DNA from 4 places in the Enterobacter chinensis genome. Region 1 is predicted to be linked to each of the others. Evidence: predicted binding sites of a transcription regulator. Region 1 holds the regulator's gene; each other region holds the start of a gene.
What was found. The regulator LexA, encoded in region 1, represses DNA repair genes until DNA is damaged. The targets are predictions, from matches to a motif close to TNCTGTATGTACATACAGNA.
Positions count from the first base shown of each region.

Region 2: PYW49_RS06000 (DNA translocase FtsK 4TM domain-containing protein) is a predicted target of LexA. The motif match lies at 1,676-1,695, and genes of this name have one in related genera.
Region 3: dinB (DNA polymerase IV) is a predicted target of LexA. The motif match lies at 1,779-1,798, and genes of this name have one in related genera.
Region 4: mutH (DNA mismatch repair endonuclease MutH) is a predicted target of LexA. The motif match lies at 1,837-1,856, and genes of this name have one in related genera.

Region 1 covers NZ_JARDVI010000009.1:64,296-68,761, forward strand. The annotation lists gene plsB (glycerol-3-phosphate 1-O-acyltransferase PlsB) at 1-1,967, opposite strand, end outside; gene PYW49_RS21955 (diacylglycerol kinase) at 2,122-2,490, shown strand; gene lexA (transcriptional repressor LexA) at 2,599-3,207, shown strand; gene dinF (MATE family efflux transporter DinF) at 3,271-4,466, shown strand, end outside.
Region 2 covers NZ_JARDVI010000002.1:224,863-229,328, forward strand. The annotation lists gene PYW49_RS06000 (DNA translocase FtsK 4TM domain-containing protein) at 1-1,598, opposite strand, end outside; gene lrp (leucine-responsive transcriptional regulator Lrp) at 1,734-2,228, opposite strand; gene trxB (thioredoxin-disulfide reductase) at 2,773-3,741, shown strand; gene cydD (heme ABC transporter permease/ATP-binding protein CydD) at 3,856-4,466, shown strand, end outside.
Region 3 covers NZ_JARDVI010000002.1:833,945-838,410, forward strand. The annotation lists gene pepD (cytosol nonspecific dipeptidase) at 1-647, shown strand, start outside; gene dinB (DNA polymerase IV) at 703-1,761, opposite strand; gene nqrM ((Na+)-NQR maturation NqrM) at 1,869-2,069, opposite strand; gene nqrF (NADH:ubiquinone reductase (Na(+)-transporting) subunit F) at 2,072-3,295, opposite strand; gene nqrE (NADH:ubiquinone reductase (Na(+)-transporting) subunit E) at 3,306-3,902, opposite strand; gene PYW49_RS08960 (NADH:ubiquinone reductase (Na(+)-transporting) subunit D) at 3,909-4,466, opposite strand, start outside.
Region 4 covers NZ_JARDVI010000003.1:448,059-452,524, forward strand. The annotation lists gene PYW49_RS11470 (NADP(H)-dependent aldo-keto reductase) at 1-436, opposite strand, end outside; gene PYW49_RS11475 (YgdI/YgdR family lipoprotein) at 568-786, opposite strand; gene mutH (DNA mismatch repair endonuclease MutH) at 915-1,607, opposite strand; gene rppH (RNA pyrophosphohydrolase) at 2,291-2,821, shown strand; gene ptsP (phosphoenolpyruvate--protein phosphotransferase) at 2,834-4,466, shown strand, end outside.

The DNA of each region.
Region 1 (4,466 bases):
CGCAGGAACAGCTCCGCTTTCAGCATCGGGTAGAGCGTATCAACGTGACGCAATAGCTCCTGACGCGAGATGCGGCGATGCTGGGTGATGATGGCCGCCATAAGCGACGGCAGCATCAGCATATGGGTGATGTTGTTGCGGTAGTACGTCATCAGCACTGCCTGCTCACGCGGCAGAATGATGATGTCGCCGATCGTGTCCTTTTCGACTTCAAACTTGTTCATCTGCAACGCGTGATCGATAAGCTCACTGGCGGTCGCAGAAGGCACGGTTGAATCAACCGAATACGGCACGTTGCGCATCATATCCAGATAGCAATCCAGCTGCTCTGTGAGCTGTTCACGGGTCAGCGAGCGCTGACGCGAAGCCAGAAGCGCCGTACAGCACAGGTTCATGGCGTTAGCCGCACCGGCGTTGTTAATGCGCACCATCAGCTCGGACGCAATGCCGTTAACCGTTGGCGTCAGCCAGGCCGGACGAATCGCTTCGATAGGATCGATGGACTCGCGCCACTCCGGTACGTGATGGTTCAGATACGTCATCAGCGGCATCGGCTCGCCAAAGTTCACGTAGCCCTGGCCCAGGTTGCGTAACTTACTCAAGCCACGCAGCATCTGCGGCAGGCTCTCTTTCTCTTTGGTCGCCCCACGCAGCTCTTTCGCGTAAGTACCCACTTCCATCACATGCTCATAGCCAATGTAGATTGGCACCAGCGTGATAGGACGAGTCCCGCCGCGCAGCATGGCCTGAATGGTCATCGACAGCGTGCCGGTCTTCGGATCGAGCAGACGTCCGGTACGTGAACGACCGCCCTCGACGAAGTACTCAACGGAATAGCCGCGGCTGAACAGCTCGCCCAGATACTCACGGAAAACGGTGGAGTAGAGCTTGTTGCCCTTGAAGGTACGACGGATAAAAAAGGCGCCCAGGCGGCGGAAAATCGGACCTGCTGGCCAGAAATTCAGGTTGATGCCGGCAGCGATGTGCGGCGGTACCAGCCCCTGGTGATAGAGCACATAAGAAAGAAGCAGGTAGTCCATGTGGCTGCGGTGGCAGGGAACATAGACAATTTCATGACCGTCATGCGCCAGCTGGCGTACACGCTCGGCGTTATGAACGTTGATGCCCTGGTAGAGGCGGTTCCAGGTAAAGCCGAGAATACGATCGGAAAGGCGAATCATCTCGTAAGAGAAGTTCGCTGCGATCTCTTCCATCAGCGCAATGGCGTTCTGCTGCGCTTTCTCATGTGAAATTTTCTTGCTGCGCGCTTCGTCTTCAACGGCGCGGGCAATCGCTTTGGAAGCCAACAGCTTGTTGAACAGATCCTGACGCGCCGGGAGACGCGGCCCAACGGCAGCCAGACGCTGACGAGCGAAGTGCATACGCGCCACGCGCGCCAGTTTTTGCGCGATGATCTTGTCGGTGCCATGCTCGTCCGCCATTCGACGCAGCGAAACGGAAGGAGAGAAGCGCACAAAGCTGTCGCGTCCCAGCCAGGAGACCGCGAAGAACTTCTGGATGCCGTTAAGCATGCGCAGAGGTGGATTCTCTTCACCTTTTTCACGACCCGGGCGGCGACCAAACATCACCGATACCGGCACCATCTGCACATCCAGGTCAGGATTGCTGCGGTGCAGGTCCAGATAGTCATGGAACAGCTTGATGGACTCTTCTTTTGGCGTGTAATAGGTAAACACGCGAGGTCCACCATGAATGAACACGTAGCGCGGCAGCAGAGTGCCGTCAACTTCCAGCGGTTCAAGCGGGTCAGGTAAATCATGCGCCAGACACTGGGCGCGAAGCGTCAGTAAGTCTGCCTTCGAGTTATAAGGCAAAACGTACATAATAGGACGTGACGTATCGAGCCCCAATTCCAGCGCGGGTTCTGCTGGGATAGACTTGCTTTTTACCAGGATGCTTAATGGTAAATTAAGTAATTTGTAGTAAATTCGTGGCCAGCCGGACATAAACGATGTAAAGCCTCTGGTTAATAATGCAATTGCGGCGCAAGGATAACAGAAAGCGCGCAAAATTTCTGTTGTTACCCGTCATACTTAAGGCGGCAGCGAAACGCGCTGCTCCTGTAGTTACTGACGCTATTTCCAATAAAAGGTTCTTTTAATGGCCAATAATACCACTGGGTTAACCCGAATCATCAAAGCCGCCGGCTATTCCTGGAAAGGTTTCCGTGCCGCGTGGATCAATGAAGCCGCCTTTCGCCAGGAAGGCGTCGCCGCTATCATCGCGGTGATTATCGCTTGTTTCCTTGATATTGATGCGATAACACGCGTTCTTCTGATCGGCTCCGTGCTTCTGGTGATGATAGTGGAAATTCTTAATAGCGCTATTGAGGCTGTTGTTGACCGTATAGGTTCTGATTTCCACGAGCTCTCTGGCCGGGCAAAAGACATGGGCTCTGCTGCCGTGTTGCTGGCGATTATCACCGCCGTTATCACCTGGGTCACGCTGCTTTGGTCACATTTCCGATGAGCCTCGAGGAATAATTAAGTCCCTGGTTTTTTGTGCAGTTTTTGGTTCCAAAATCGCCTTTGACTGTATATACTCACAGCATAACTGTATATACACCCAGGGGGCGGAATGAAAGCGTTAACGACCAGGCAGCAAGAGGTGTTTGATCTCATCCGGGATCATATCGGCCAGACGGGTATGCCACCCACGCGTGCGGAAATCGCTCAGCGTCTGGGCTTCCGTTCTCCGAATGCTGCCGAAGAACACCTGAAAGCGCTGGCGCGTAAGGGCGTGATTGAGATTGTTTCGGGCGCGTCCCGCGGTATCCGCCTGCTGGTGGAAGAAGAGACGGGCATTCCGCTGGTGGGGCGTGTTGCTGCAGGTGAGCCTTTACTGGCACAGCAGCATATTGAAGGCCACTACCAGGTCGATCCAGCCATGTTCAAACCGAGCGCTGATTTCCTGCTGCGCGTAAGCGGTATGTCGATGAAAGACATCGGCATTCTTGACGGCGATCTGCTGGCGGTTCACAAAACGCAGGATGTGCGCAATGGCCAGGTTGTGGTCGCACGCATCGATGACGAAGTCACCGTCAAGCGTCTTAAAAAACAGGGTAACACCGTCCAGTTGTTGCCTGAAAACAATGAGTTCTCCCCGATTGTGGTGGATCTCCGTGAGCATAATTTCTCTATCGAAGGACTGGCGGTTGGGGTCATTCGCAACGGTGAATGGCTCTAATCTCTTCCTGACAGGCTACGGCTCCGCTGTAGCCTGATTCATTTCCTGCTCCCGGTATTTTTCATGTCACTGCTGACGGCATCAGATAAGGCATTGTGGCGTCTTGCTCTGCCGATGATTTTCTCCAACATCACCGTACCCTTGCTGGGTCTGGTCGATACTGCTGTTATTGGTCATCTTGATTCCCCTGTTTATCTTGGCGGCGTGGCCATTGGCGCGACGGCAACCAGCTTCCTGTTTATGTTGCTGCTCTTTTTGCGCATGAGTACCACCGGACTTACCGCACAGGCTTATGGTGCAAAAGATCCGTTGCGTCTGGCTCGCGCGCTGGTGCAGCCGCTGATACTTGCGCTTGGTGCGGGTGCGTTAATCGTTTTACTGCGCGCTCCCCTGATTGACCTTGCGCTCCATATCGTGGGCGGCAGCGAGGCGGTACTGGAGCAGGCGCGACGTTTCCTTGAAATCCGCTGGCTCAGCGCGCCCGCCTCGCTGGCAAACCTGGTCCTGCTGGGGTGGCTTCTGGGCGTACAGTATGCCCGTGCGCCAGTGATTCTGCTGGTGGTGGGTAACCTTCTCAACATTGTGCTGGATATCTGGCTGGTGATGGGTCTGCACATGAACGTGCGGGGTGCGGCACTGGCGACTGCGATTGCAGAATACGGGACCTTTATTATTGGTCTGTGGATGGTCTGGCGTGTTCTGGCGATGCGCGGGATCTCCCTTGCGCTGCTTAAAACCGCATGGCGTGGGAATATCCGTAAGCTGCTGGCGCTCAACCGTGACATCATGCTGCGCTCGCTGCTTCTTCAACTCTGTTTCGGCGCGCTGACGGTTTTCGGGGCCCGGCTGGGGCCAGAAATTGTCGCGGTCAACGCGGTATTGATGACGCTCCTGACCTTTACTGCCTACGCACTGGACGGCTTTGCCTATGCGGTTGAAGCGCATTCTGGACAGGCATACGGTGCGCGCGAAAGCGGGCAGCTCCAGGATGTGTGGCGGGCAGCCTGCCGTCAGTCGGGACTGGTCGCGCTGGCGTTTGGTCTGGTTTACGCCTGTTTTGGCCAGCAGATCGTTGCGTTACTCACCTCTCTTTCTTCACTGCGCGAGCTGGCGAGCCATTACCTTATCTGGCAGGTGATTTTACCGGTGGTCGGCGTCTGGTGTTATCTCCTGGACGGCATGTTTATTGGTGCGACGCGCGGAGCCGAAATGCGTAACAGCATGGCTGTCGCTGCGGCAGGGTTTGGCCTGACGCTGCT
Region 2 (4,466 bases), on a different contig from region 1:
CCAATCCCCTCCTTCACCTGAGGACGTGGCGCCCCCCCTGTTGCCAGGCTAAAGACAGGTGCAGCCACGGCAGCGGCCGCAGTAGCCTGCTTCACGCTTTCCGCTACGGGAGCAATTGCAGGCGTCGGGTCGACTGGTGGAACGGAAACAGAAGGCGCTTTCGTAACCGGCTCCTGCACCGGTTCAGGCACAGGCTGATACCAGGCCGCCAGCTGCTCGCGTTCACGCGCACGACGCTCTTCAACTTCTTCAAAATAGTACATAGGTGGACGAGAAGGTTTTACCTCTTCCACGATTTCAGGTTCAGGCTGCGGCTCAACATAAGGCTGAACAGGTTCAACCGGTTCAGGCACATACTCCTGATAAGGTTGGGCCACAGGTTGTTCATAGTGCGGGTAATCTTGCGGTTCATACGCAGGCTGCTGCGGCTGATAAGGCTGCTGCCACTGCTCCTGCTGCACAGGGATGTAGCTTTCAGGTTCAGGCGCAATAACCGGTTCCGGGGTGTGAACACCGGGTGCAGTCTGCCAGTCAACCTGAGGCTGCTGAATAACGGATTCCGGCGGTGAAACTGGTGCTGATGGCATCACGGCTTCAACAGGCGCGGCATAGGCCTGGGCTGCGGTCGTCGCGGCTGCGGCTGCTGCAACCGGCTCGGTGACCGAGTGGCCGTTTAACAGCGGATCGTATTCGTCAAAGTCACCAGGCGTGGCCCGACTACCGGAGAAGAGTACATCGTCAGGATCGACTGCAGCGCCCGCAGCGCGGTACGCCACCTGCTCGTCTTCATCCATGCGTTTACCGGAGAAGAGCGCTGCATCGGTTTTACGGCCTAGCGGGTTAGCAAATTTCTCGGCAACACGCTGACGACGCGCCAGCGCGCCGCGCAGAATACGCGCACGACGAGACTCGCGACGCTGCACAGGAGCATCGTCTTCTTCATCTTCGTACTCATCTTCATCAACCCACGTATCGTCACGACGGGTACGGTTGCTGGCGAAGGTCAGGATGGTGAGGATAAAACTGCCAATTTTTTCGGCAATACTCACCCATGACCAGCCGGTGAATAACGTCAGCCCAGCCGCCCAGATGCACAGCAGCGCCAGCGTGCCGCCGCTGCTGTGAAGCATCGGCTGCAGCGCAGAACTCAACAGGCTACCGATCACCCCGCCTGAAGCGAAGTACCAGATATCATCCGCATTGATCGCCGCCAGCCCACATGAGGTAAGGATCAGCGCCAGTGCACCAATCAGGCGTAGCGAAACCGCGAAATAGTCGATGTAATCATCGTTCTGACGATGACGCCACGCAAACCAGCATCCGCCAATGATAATGACCGGAAGGGTGTAAGCCATCACACCGAAAATGAAAAACAGCGTGTCCGCAAGCCAGGCACCGGGTACGCCGCCTAAATTATGGATAGGCTCATGCCATGCAGTTTGTGACCAGCTGGGATCTGAGGGGTTGAAACTGAGTAAGGCTGCCATCAGCCAGACGGCAAAAAGGGCAATAACAATCAGCAAAGCCTCGAGGAGACGACGTCCGCTGCTTAGCTTCGATAGTGTGACTTCTTTGTCTTCAGTGTATTCCTGGCTCAAAAAAGGCTCTCCAGGTATCAGGCATGTCCTGCCTGTTTGCTAAAACGGACAACAGCGCCGGGAGTCCCCGGCACTGTTGCTGTATGGATTAACAGGAGTGTAATCAAACTACGCTGATTTTGCACCTGTTCCGTGTTAGCGCGTCTTAATAACCAGACGATTGCTTTGTTTGACCTCTTCCATCACCACATACGTACGGGTGTCGTTCACGCCTGGCAGACGCAGCAGGGTTTCCCCCAGCAGCTTACGGTAGGCGGACATATCAGGTACACGGGTTTTCAACAGGTAGTCGAAATCACCGGAAACCAGGTGACACTCTTGAATTTCTTCAAGTTTTTGTACAGCGGAGTTAAATTGCTCAAACACATCCGGCGCACCACGATTCAGAGTAATCTCAACAAATACCAGAAGTGAGGCATCCAGATAATGCGGGTTCAGCAGAGCTGTATAGCCCTGAATAAAACCCTGTCTTTCCAGTCGGCGCACACGCTCAAGGCACGGCGTCGGGGAAAGTCCCACACGTTTTGAAAGCTCGACGTTGGAAATACGCCCATCCTTTTGCAATTCATTAAGAATGTTACGATCGATACGGTCGAGATCTTTGCCAGGGCGCTTCTTGCTATCTACCATTATTATTGTCTCTCTGTATTCCTTCCCTACTCCTGCCTGGACCCTGTGCACATCACTGTTCAGAGCCTGTACCCGTTAGTCATCGCATCGCCTGGTTTTGTATTAGACGCGATGCGGATTCGGGTTCTGTTGGTAAGAAGACCGTTGCCCGAAGGCAGTCACCGACATCACGTATGGCGTCTGTCCACGCCATGCGTAGATTTCACTGACCCGGTAAAAATGGCATTTACGTGCATGCCTATGCGGCATACGGTTAACGCGGTTTTTTTTCTTCCTTGAATGTTTTCGCAAAAGCGCAGGGGATTGTCAAAGCAAAACATCGTTTTTTAGTACAACATGCCGGATATTCATTACGGCAGGGTATTAATCCTCATTTTATTGCCTTACAAACGACCGATTTTCAGGAGAAAGCCTGATGCTATCGCGCGTCATTCATCGTCCGTAGCTATTACACGGATTGATAACAAAATTGCTGCGCTCTTTTTTTACGACAACAAATTCCCTACAATCCAGCCAAATGTCTGCCAACAACAATGGGGATCTCATGGGCACGGCCAAACACAGTAAGCTGCTAATCCTTGGTTCTGGACCTGCGGGATATACCGCAGCGGTCTATGCTGCACGCGCTAACCTGCAACCGGTATTAATCACCGGCATGGAAAAAGGCGGTCAGCTGACCACCACCACCGAAGTGGAAAACTGGCCAGGCGACCCGAACGACCTCACCGGGCCGCTACTGATGGAACGCATGCACGAGCATGCCGCTAAATTCGAAACCGAAATTCTGTTCGATCACATTAACAAGGTCGATCTGCAGAACCGTCCATTCCGCCTGACGGGTGACAGCGGCGAATACACTTGTGACGCGCTGATCATCGCCACCGGTGCCTCTGCCCGTTACCTCGGTCTGCCATCTGAAGAAGCGTTCAAAGGTCGCGGCGTCTCAGCCTGCGCAACCTGTGACGGTTTCTTCTACCGTAATCAGAAGGTCGCGGTCATCGGCGGCGGCAACACAGCAGTCGAAGAAGCGCTGTATCTGGCGAACATTGCCTCAGAAGTGCACCTGATCCACCGTCGCGATACCTTCCGCGCGGAGAAGATCCTGATCAAACGTCTGATGGATAAAGTGGCAAGCGGCAACATCGTGCTGCACACCAACCGCACCCTCGAAGAAGTAACGGGCGACCAGATGGGCGTTGCCGGTCTGCGTATTCGTGATACTCAGAACACCGATAACGTCGAAACGCTGGACGTGGCGGGCCTGTTTGTGGCGATCGGCCACAGCCCGAACACCGCTATCTTCGACGGTCAGCTGGAGCTGGAAAACGGCTACATCAAAGTGCAATCCGGCATTCACGGTAACGCAACCCAGACCAGCATCCCGGGCGTGTTCGCAGCCGGCGACGTGATGGACCACATTTACCGCCAGGCGATTACCTCTGCTGGCACCGGTTGTATGGCCGCGCTGGACGCTGAACGCTACCTCGATGGACTGGCTGAACAAAGTAAATAATCTTTACAAGTCAGTAACAAACGTAAATAAAGGCGGCGATAAGTCGCCTTTATTGTCTCCCCGTTGTAACATTGCGCTGCCCAATTTCTAATAACGTCACCTGCAAAGTACGCAATGGAAAAAACCCGTCAACAAGAGTTAACACGCTGGCTGAAACAGCAAAGCGTTATTTCCCGCCGCTGGCTTACGATTTCCCGTCTCCTGGGATTCGTCAGCGGTCTGTTGATTGTTGCCCAGGCATGGCTGCTGGCCCGCATTCTTAATCACATGATCATGGAGAACATTCCGCGCGAAGCGCTCCTGCTGCCCTTTATTGTCCTGATCCTGATTTTTGTCCTGCGCGCCTGGGTGGTGTGGCTGCGTGAGCGTGTCGGTTTCCACGCCGGACAGCATATCCGCTACGAGATCCGCCGTCAGGTGCTCGATCGTCTTCAGGAAGCCGGGCCCGCGTGGATCCAGGGTAAACCGGCCGGAAGCTGGGCGACGCTGATCCTCGAGCAAATTGACGATATGCACGACTACTACGCGCGCTATCTGCCGCAAATGGCCCTTGCCGTCTTTGTTCCGCTGCTGATTGTGATCGCCATCTTCCCGGTTAACTGGATGGCAGCGCTGATTCTGATGGGCACCGCCCCGCTGATCCCGCTGTTTATGGCGCTGGTCGGAATGGGTGCAGCGGATGCCAACCGCCGTAACTTCCTGGCATTGGGTCGTTTAAGCGGCCA
Region 3 (4,466 bases), on a different contig from region 1:
CAAAAGCGGACGAGCTGAAAAAACTTTCCAGCGTGTACCTGGATATCCTGAAAAACGAACTGTCAGCGAAAGAAAAGAACCTGACCGTGGTGCTGGAATCCGTCTCCACGGATAAAGCCGCGCTGACCGCGCAGTCCCGTGACACCTTCGTTCAGCTGCTGAACGCGACACCAAACGGCGTGATCCGCAACTCTGACGTGGCGAAAGGCGTAGTGGAAACCTCTCTGAACGTGGGCGTGGTGACCATGAGCGACGACAGCGCGGAAATCATCTGCCTGATCCGCTCGCTTATCGACAGCGGTAAAGAGTATGTGGTGAGCATGCTTGAATCTCTGGGTACGCTGGCGGGTGCAAAAACCTCCGCTAAAGGCAGCTACCCAGGCTGGCAGCCGGATGCAAGCTCTCCGGTGATGGCACTCGTACGTGAAACTTACCAGCGTCTGTTCAACAGCACCCCGAACATTCAGGTTATCCACGCGGGTCTGGAATGTGGTCTGTTCAAAAAACCATATCCGGACATGGACATGGTGTCTATCGGGCCAACCATTACCGGTCCGCACTCGCCGGATGAGCAAGTTCATATCGAAAGCGTGGGCCATTACTGGACACTGCTGACTGAACTGCTGAAAGCGATTCCTGCTAAGTAATTCGCCGTCTGATGCCCGGTGGCGCTTCGCTTACCGGGCCTACGATGGATACAACCTACAGTCCTAATACCAGCTGTCGTTCCAGTTGCGGATCCAGCAACGTGACGTGCAACCCCACCAGCCTGACCCCTCTCCCGCCCCGCCGTTCTTCCCACGCTTTTTTCGCGGTAGCGATAAGATCTTCTTTATTCAGGCGTGGCCAGACGTGCTCCTGCGTGGTCTGCTGGAAATCATTAAACTTCAGCTTGATGCCCTGACGCGCGATCAGCAGGTCCGGTTTTACCTTTGCCAGGCGTCGCTCCAGCTCAGGATAGAGCTGTTCCGTGATAATGGTTTCGCACTCCGGCCAGTCGTGAATATCTTCAATCAGCGTGCGTTCCACTCCGACGGATTTACGCAGACGCTCGTTGTTGACGTCACGGTCGTCAATCCCCTGGCTGCGCTCCCACAGCACGCGGCCAAACTTGCCAAAGCGTTTGAGCAGCATAGCGAGATCGCTTCTCTGCACATCTTCGCAGGTGCGTAATCCCATGCTTTCCAGCTTTGCGGCGGAGACTTTTCCCACCCCGGGGATTTTGCCGAGCGGCAGCGTTTTTAAAAATGCAGGTACTTCTTCCGGCGTGATGACGTACTGGCCGTTGGGCTTATTCAAATCGGAGGCAATTTTGGCGAGGAATTTAACGGGTGCCACGCCCGCCGATGCGGTCAGATTCAGCTCGTTGAAAATCGTCTGGCGGATCTCCTGAGCCATTAGCGTAGCGGAGCCGTGACAATGCACGCTGTCGGTCACATCCAGATAGGCTTCGTCCAGCGATAGTGGCTCTATCAGAGAGGTATAGCGGGAGAAGATTTCGCGAATATGAACCGAGGCTTCTTTATAAGCGTCAAACCGGCCTGGCAGGAGCGTGAGATGAGGGCAGAGCTTTAAGGCCATCGCCGTGGGCATGGCGCTGCGCACGCCAAATTTGCGCGCAGGGTAGTTTGCGGTGCTGATGACCCCCCGCTGCACGCGGCTGCCGCCAATGGCGATGGGAATATCCCGCAGCGCCGGGTTGTCACGCATCTCCACTGCGGCAAAAAAGCAGTCCATATCAACATGGATAATTTTGCGCATAGTAAGCCCTCACTCATTACTGGATAAGTATACAGTAAACAAATGAGGGTTGAGAAGTGTGCGTGAGAATTGTCGGGTGGCGGCTTCGCCTTACCCGACCTACCAGACTAAATAATGCGCTGCTGCTCGCGCGCCATGCGTTTTTTACGGGCATCGCACGGTTCCGGGCAGTCGCACACCTTCTCCATCCCAATGGAGGATATCCCGCCGCAGCTGCCCTGTATGCTTTTACGCTTAACGATCCAGCCTAACGACATACCGAAGATGACAAGCACAAAAACCACAAAGGTTGCCAGAAACGTCAGCATCGTCAGCCTCCAAAGTCATCGAGCATGATGTTCTCATCTTCGACACCAAGATCTTTCAACATCTTAATCACGGCGGCGTTCATCATCGGTGGACCACACATATAGAATTCGCAATCTTCCGGAGCGGCATGATGTTTGAGGTAGTTTTCATACAGCACGTTATGGATGAACCCCGTGTAACCGGTCCAGTTATCTTCCGGCTGCGGATCGGAGAGCGCCACATGGAAGGTAAAGTTCGGGTTTTCACGCGCCAGCTGTTCGAATTCATCATCATAGAACATCTCACGCAGCGAGCGCGCCCCGTACCAGAAGCTGATTTTACGCTTGCTGCCAAGCCGCTTCAGTTGGTCAAAGATGTGCGATCGCATCGGGGCCATACCGGCACCGCCGCCGATAAAGACCATTTCCGCGTCGGTATCTTTCGCAAAGAACTCCCCAAACGGGCCGGAGATCGTCACTTTGTCGCCCGGTTTTAGCGACCAGATATAAGAAGACATAATCCCCGGCGGCGCGTCCGGCACATTCGGTGGTGGCGTAGCGATACGCACGTTGAGCATGATAATGCCCTTTTCTTCCGGATAGTTGGCCATCGAGTAAGCGCGCAGCGTCGGCTCTTTCACCTCCGACACAAAGCGGAAGATATTAAACTTGTCCCAGTCGGCACGGTACTCCTGCGGAACGTCAAAGTCCGCATACGCCACAGTGTGCTCCGGACACTCAATCTGAATGTATCCCCCGGCGCGGAACGGGACATCTTCCCCTTCCGGTACTCGCAGCTTCAGCTCTTTAATAAAGGTGGCTTTGTTATCATTAGAGATAACCTCGCACTCCCATTTTTTAACGCCGAAGATCTCTTCCGGCAGCTCAATCTTCATGTTCTGACGCACCGCGACCTGGCAGGCCAGACGGCAGCCCTCTTTTGCCTCACGCTTTGTGATATGCGCCAGCTCCGTTGGCAGAATATCGCCACCGCCCTCTTTTACCGTCACGCGGCACTGCCCGCAGGAGCCGCCGCCGCCGCAGGCTGAGGAGACAAAAATGCCGTTGCCGGAGAGCGTGTTGAGCAGTTTATCCCCCGCCGGCGTGCGGATCTGATTCTGCGGCTCGTCGTTAATATCAATCACCACGTCGCCGGAATTCACCAGCTTCGCGCGCGCCGCCAGAATGAGCCCTGACAGCACCAGTACAATTAGCGTGAACATCACCACGCCAAGGATAATTTCCATCTGTTAGCCCTTATAGCTGCACACCGGAGAAGGACATAAAGCCCAGCGCCATCAACCCGGTGGTGATAAAGGTGATCCCTAAGCCACGCAGACCCGCAGGCACGTTGGCATATTTCATTTTTTCGCGGATCCCCGCCATAGTGACAATCGCCAGCATCCAGCCGATACCGGAGCCGAAACCGTAGACTACGGATTCACTGAAGTTGTAATCACGCTGAACCATAAACGAAACGCCGCCAAAGATGGCGCAGTTCACCGCGATCAGCGGCAGGAAGATCCCCAGCGCGTTGTAAAGCGACGGGAAATACCTATCAAGGATCATCTCAAGGATTTGGACCAGCGCCGCGATCACCCCGATAAAGGTGATGAAGTTCAGGAAGCTGAGATCAACGCCTTCCACCAGCGCGCCGTCCCGCAGCACAAAGTTGTACACCAGATTGTTAATGGGAACGGAGAGCCCGAGCACGACCGTCACCGCCACGCCCAGTCCAAATGCCGTCGACACTTTTTTGGAAACCGCAAGGAACGTACACATGCCGAGGAAAAACGCGAGCGCCATGTTTTCAACAAACACCGCACGCACAAACAAACTCAGGTAATGAGCCATCGTCGGTTACTCCTTTTCCTGCTGTTCTGGTCTCAACGTACGAATCAGCCAGATCAGCAAACCGATAATGAAAAATGCGCTAGGGGCCAGCAGGAACAGCCCGTTTGGCAGATACCAGCCGCCGTTCTGCACCGTGTCCAGCACCGTGATGCCAAACAGCTTGCCGCTGCCAATGAGCTCACGCAGGAACCCAACGGTCAGCAGGATCACACCGTAGCCGAGGCCGTTGCCGATACCGTCCATAAAGCTCGCCAGCGGGGGCATTTTCATGGCGTAGGCTTCCGCACGCCCCATGACGATACAGTTGGTGATGATAAGACCGACAAACACCGAGAGCTGTTTGGAGGTTTCATAAGCGAAGGCGCGCAACAGCTGATCGACCACGATCACCAGCGAGGCGATGATCGCCATCTGCACGATGATCCTCACGCTGTTGGGAATGTGGTGGCGGATCATTGAGATAAACATGCTGGAGAACGCGGTTACCAGCGTTACCGCCAGCGTCATCACCACCGCCGTTTCCAGCTTGGTCGTTACCGCCAGGGCTGAACATACGCCCAGCAC
Region 4 (4,466 bases), on a different contig from region 1:
AGCCGAGCTTACCGAAGCAGTTGGTTGGGCGCTGTGGCCAGTGCACCTGGTAGAGATCGAGGTAGTCGGTTTGCAGACGCTTCAGGCTTGCATCCAGCGCGGCGCGGATATTCTTGCGATCGAGGACTTGGTTCGGACGGATCCCGGTATCGTTGTTGCGCGCGGGACCACTGACTTTTGAGGCAATCACCAGCTTTTCACGGTTACCGTGTTTTGCCAGCCAGTTACCGACGTAGGTTTCGGTAAGTCCCTGCGTTTCCGGACGTGGCGGAACAGGGTACATCTCTGCGACATCAATCAGGTTAATGCCCTGGCTGACGGCATAATCGAGTTGAGCATGGGCATCGGCTTCGCTGTTTTGTTCACCAAATGTCATCGTGCCCAACCCCAGTTGGCTTATTTCCAGTGCGCTGTGGGGGATACGGTGATAATGCATAGCCGGCTTCCTCATAAGACATATAGACCGCGTCAGGGTGTACCCGACAAAGGAATATAAACATGGCAGAGGGGAAGCAAAAGGGGAAGAAAAAAATCAAAAAGGCCAGCAAGCTACTGACCTCTCTCTGATTATCGCTCGATAATTTGCGACACTTCGTCGCGATTGATCTGCATTTTATTGCCTTCCTGGTCGCGGTAGCTGACCAGACCGGTATCATCATCGACTTCGGGTTTACCGTCAGTCAGGATCATTCGACCATCTTTTGTCGCCATGACGTAATCGCTACTACAGCCCGATACGGCAAATGCTAAACCGACTGCTGAAACTAACACTGCCCATTTTTTCATCGTTATCGTCCTCATCTGGCTCGTATCAAATCATAGTCTAGTTTTAACCCGATATAGCAAGAGGAGAAAGCGGTAAAATCTTAAAAACCAGGTGATTATGTTTGAGAGCTCGCAAAATAAGTAAAAAACTATGTTTTTAAGAGAAAATGGCGGGCAAGAAGCGCGCCGGTGAAATTCTTTTTGAGATAAAAACCGCGCGGCAAGGTCAGTATTGGCTCGCCCTGTGCACCGATTGCCTCGGTGAGCGCTTTGCTATTGGCCGCTTTTGGGCGCAGCTGTAACACTTCTCCGTGTCGGGCGGTGATGCGCTCAACCTGCCCAAGAACAATCATGTCCATCAGTTCTTCCCAGTCCAGACGCAGCTGATGTTCCTCATCGTCGTTCGGACTCCAAAGCAGCGGTGCGCCAACGCGGCGGTCAGCCAGCGGGATCTGACGCTCACCTTCAACCGGTACCCACAGGACGCGCTTTAGCTTGTGGCGAACGTGGCTGGTTTCCCAGGTCACGCCAGTATTGCCGGTTAATGGCGCAACACAGACGAAGGTGGTTTCAAGGGGCTTCCCCTGGCGGTCTACAGGAATGGTTTTTAACTCTACGCCAAGAGCGGCAAAATCTTGCTCAGGTTTGCTCCCTGCGCTGGCACCCAGCCACAACTCAAGCAGCATGCCGATCCAGCCTTTATCCCGTTTCAGATCCTTCGGGATCTGAAGCCCCGCTATTGCCGCCAGCTCGCCAAGCGAAAAGCCTGCCAGGCGCTGTGCCTGCTGTAGCAACAGGTTCTCGCTAGAGGGAGGTAAGAGCAAGGGTGTAAGCGGATGCATGGAGGTAACCTTTTGATTAAAAAATAAACGAAGAATTTGTCCCCTGTGGATGGAGTTTAACTTTTTCTGTACCAATATGACATCTCTATGATTTATAGGATTTTTTATCGGCTTGAAATCGTTTCACTCGCGTCAGAAAACGGGTTGTTCAAATCTGGTCACTGACAATGAACAGGATCTTACACCATGTTATCCACAGAAAAATGGGATAACTGGGTATAACCCTGACTACTGTTTCAATTTACAGCCTTGACGTGCGATGAAAATCGAATTTTCAGACAAATTGTGACTAACTTATTGGCACAATCTGTGGATAAAACCGACGCTGTTCGATCTTTCATCAGCACGACGATCCCTGATGTGATGATCGTCACGCTATTCTGATTTTTGTAGATGAAAACGTGTATAACTATATGAAAATAATGGTTTTACATAAATATGATTTAAGAGGGAGTCAGGCGGTGATGAAGGTTGTTCATCGGTAATTAGACACTTCTTCACAACTATATCCACAGAAAAGGTGAATAAAATTCCCTTCACTGTCGCTCATCTGTTCATAACTCAGCACTTATTTGTGAGTTATTCAAATGTTATTAGGTTGCAGCCCTGTAAGAGAGTGGTTTACCGCCTCCCTGTAGTGTGAAACAATCATTCATATATAAGGTTTAGTTTGGGGTAGTCCGGTGATTGATGACGATGGCTACCGCCCGAACGTAGGAATAGTAATTTGTAATCGTCAGGGCCAGGTAATGTGGGCCCGGCGATATGGTCAGCACTCCTGGCAGTTCCCGCAAGGCGGGATCAATCCGGGAGAGTCCCCAGAACAAGCGATGTACCGGGAGCTTTTTGAAGAGGTCGGTTTAAGCCGTAAAGATGTTCGCATCCTGGCTTCGACCCGCAACTGGTTGCGTTACAAGTTACCGAAACGTTTGGTGCGTTGGGACACAAAGCCGGTTTGTATCGGCCAGAAACAGAAGTGGTTTCTGTTGCAGTTGGTGGGCAACGATTCAGACATCAATATGCAAACCAGCAGTACGCCGGAGTTTGATGGCTGGCGCTGGGTTAGCTATTGGTATCCTGTTCGTCAGGTCGTGTCATTTAAACGCGATGTTTACCGTAGGGTGATGAAAGAGTTTGCAAGTGTGGTGATGCAGCTTCAGGAGATCCCGCCTAAGCCGCAGAGCACACCTGCCTGGCGACGTAAAAGAGGTTAAGCTACGCAAATCATGCTCACCCGCTTGCGAGAAATAGTCGAGAAGGTGGCCAGTGCTCCGCGTCTGAACGAGGCGCTGAATATTCTGGTCACTGACATCTGTCTTGCTATGGAGACCGAGGTCTGTTCGGTATATCTGGCCGACCACGATCGGCGCTGCTATTACCTGATGGCAACCCGTGGGTTGAAAAAACCACGTGGACGCACCGTCACGCTCGCATTTGACGAAGGTATTGTGGGCCTGGTTGGACGGCTGGCTGAACCTATCAACCTTGCTGACGCGCAAAAACATCCCAGCTTTAAATACATCCCTTCCGTAAAAGAAGAGCGCTTCCGCGCTTTCCTTGGCGTGCCGATTATCCAGCGTCGCCAGTTGCTCGGCGTGTTGGTTGTCCAGCAGCGTGAGCTACGTCAGTACGATGAAAGCGAAGAGTCTTTCCTCGTGACGCTGGCCACGCAGATGGCGGCGATCCTCTCCCAGTCTCAGCTTGCCGCGCTTTTTGGCCAGTACCGCCATACGCGCATTCGTGCCCTTCCGGCATCGCCAGGCGTGGCGATTGCCGAAGGCTGGATGGACGCCACGCTGCCGTTAATGGAGCAGGTTTACGAAGCCTCTACGCTTGATGAAGCGCTTGAGCGCGAGCGCCTTACCGCCGCGCTGGAAGAGGCGGCGAATGAATTTCGTCGTTACAGCAAGCGTTTTGCCGCAGGCGCGCAAAAAGAGACGGCGGCCATCTTCGACCTTTATTCGCACCTGCTCTCTGATGCGCGTCTGCGCCGTGAGCTTTTTGCAGAAGTGGATAAAGGCTCGGTCGCGGAGTGGGCGGTTAAGAAGGTTATCGAAAAATTTGCCGACCAATTCGCGGCGCTGACCGATGGTTACCTGAAAGAGCGGGCAGGGGACCTGCGGGCCCTCGGACAACGCCTGCTGTTCCACCTTGATGACACCATTCAGGGGGCGAATGCCTGGCCAAAACGGTTTGTTCTGGTCGCAGACGAACTCTCAGCAACGACGCTGGCTGAACTGCCTCAGGACAGGCTGGCCGGTGTCGTGGTGCGCGATGGTGCAGCCAACTCACATGCCGCCATTATGGTGCGCGCGCTGGGTATTCCCACCGTTATGGGGGCGGATATCCAGCCGTCGGTACTGCATCGCCGTACGCTGGTGGTCGACGGCTACCGCGGTGAGCTGTTGGTCGATCCTGAGCCGGTTCTGCTCCAGGAATACCAGCGTCTTATCAGCGAAGAGAATGAATTAAGCAAGCTGGCAGAAGATGACGTTAACCTGCCCGCACAGCTTAAGAGCGGTGAGCGGATCAAAGTCATGCTCAATGCCGGTTTAAGCCCCGAGCACGAAGAAAAGCTCGGCAGCCGCATTGACGGTATAGGCTTATACCGTACAGAAATCCCGTTCATGCTGCAGAGCGGTTTTCCCTCCGAAGAGGAGCAGGTGGCGCAGTATCAGGGAATGCTGCAGATGTTTAACGACAAACCTGTCACCTTGCGTACCCTTGACGTCGGGGCAGATAAACAGCTGCCCTATATGCCGATCAGCGAAGAAAACCCGTGTCTGGGCTGGCGTGGGATCCGCATTACGCTCGATCAGCCTGAGATCTTCCTGATCCAGGTGCGCGCCATGCTGCGCG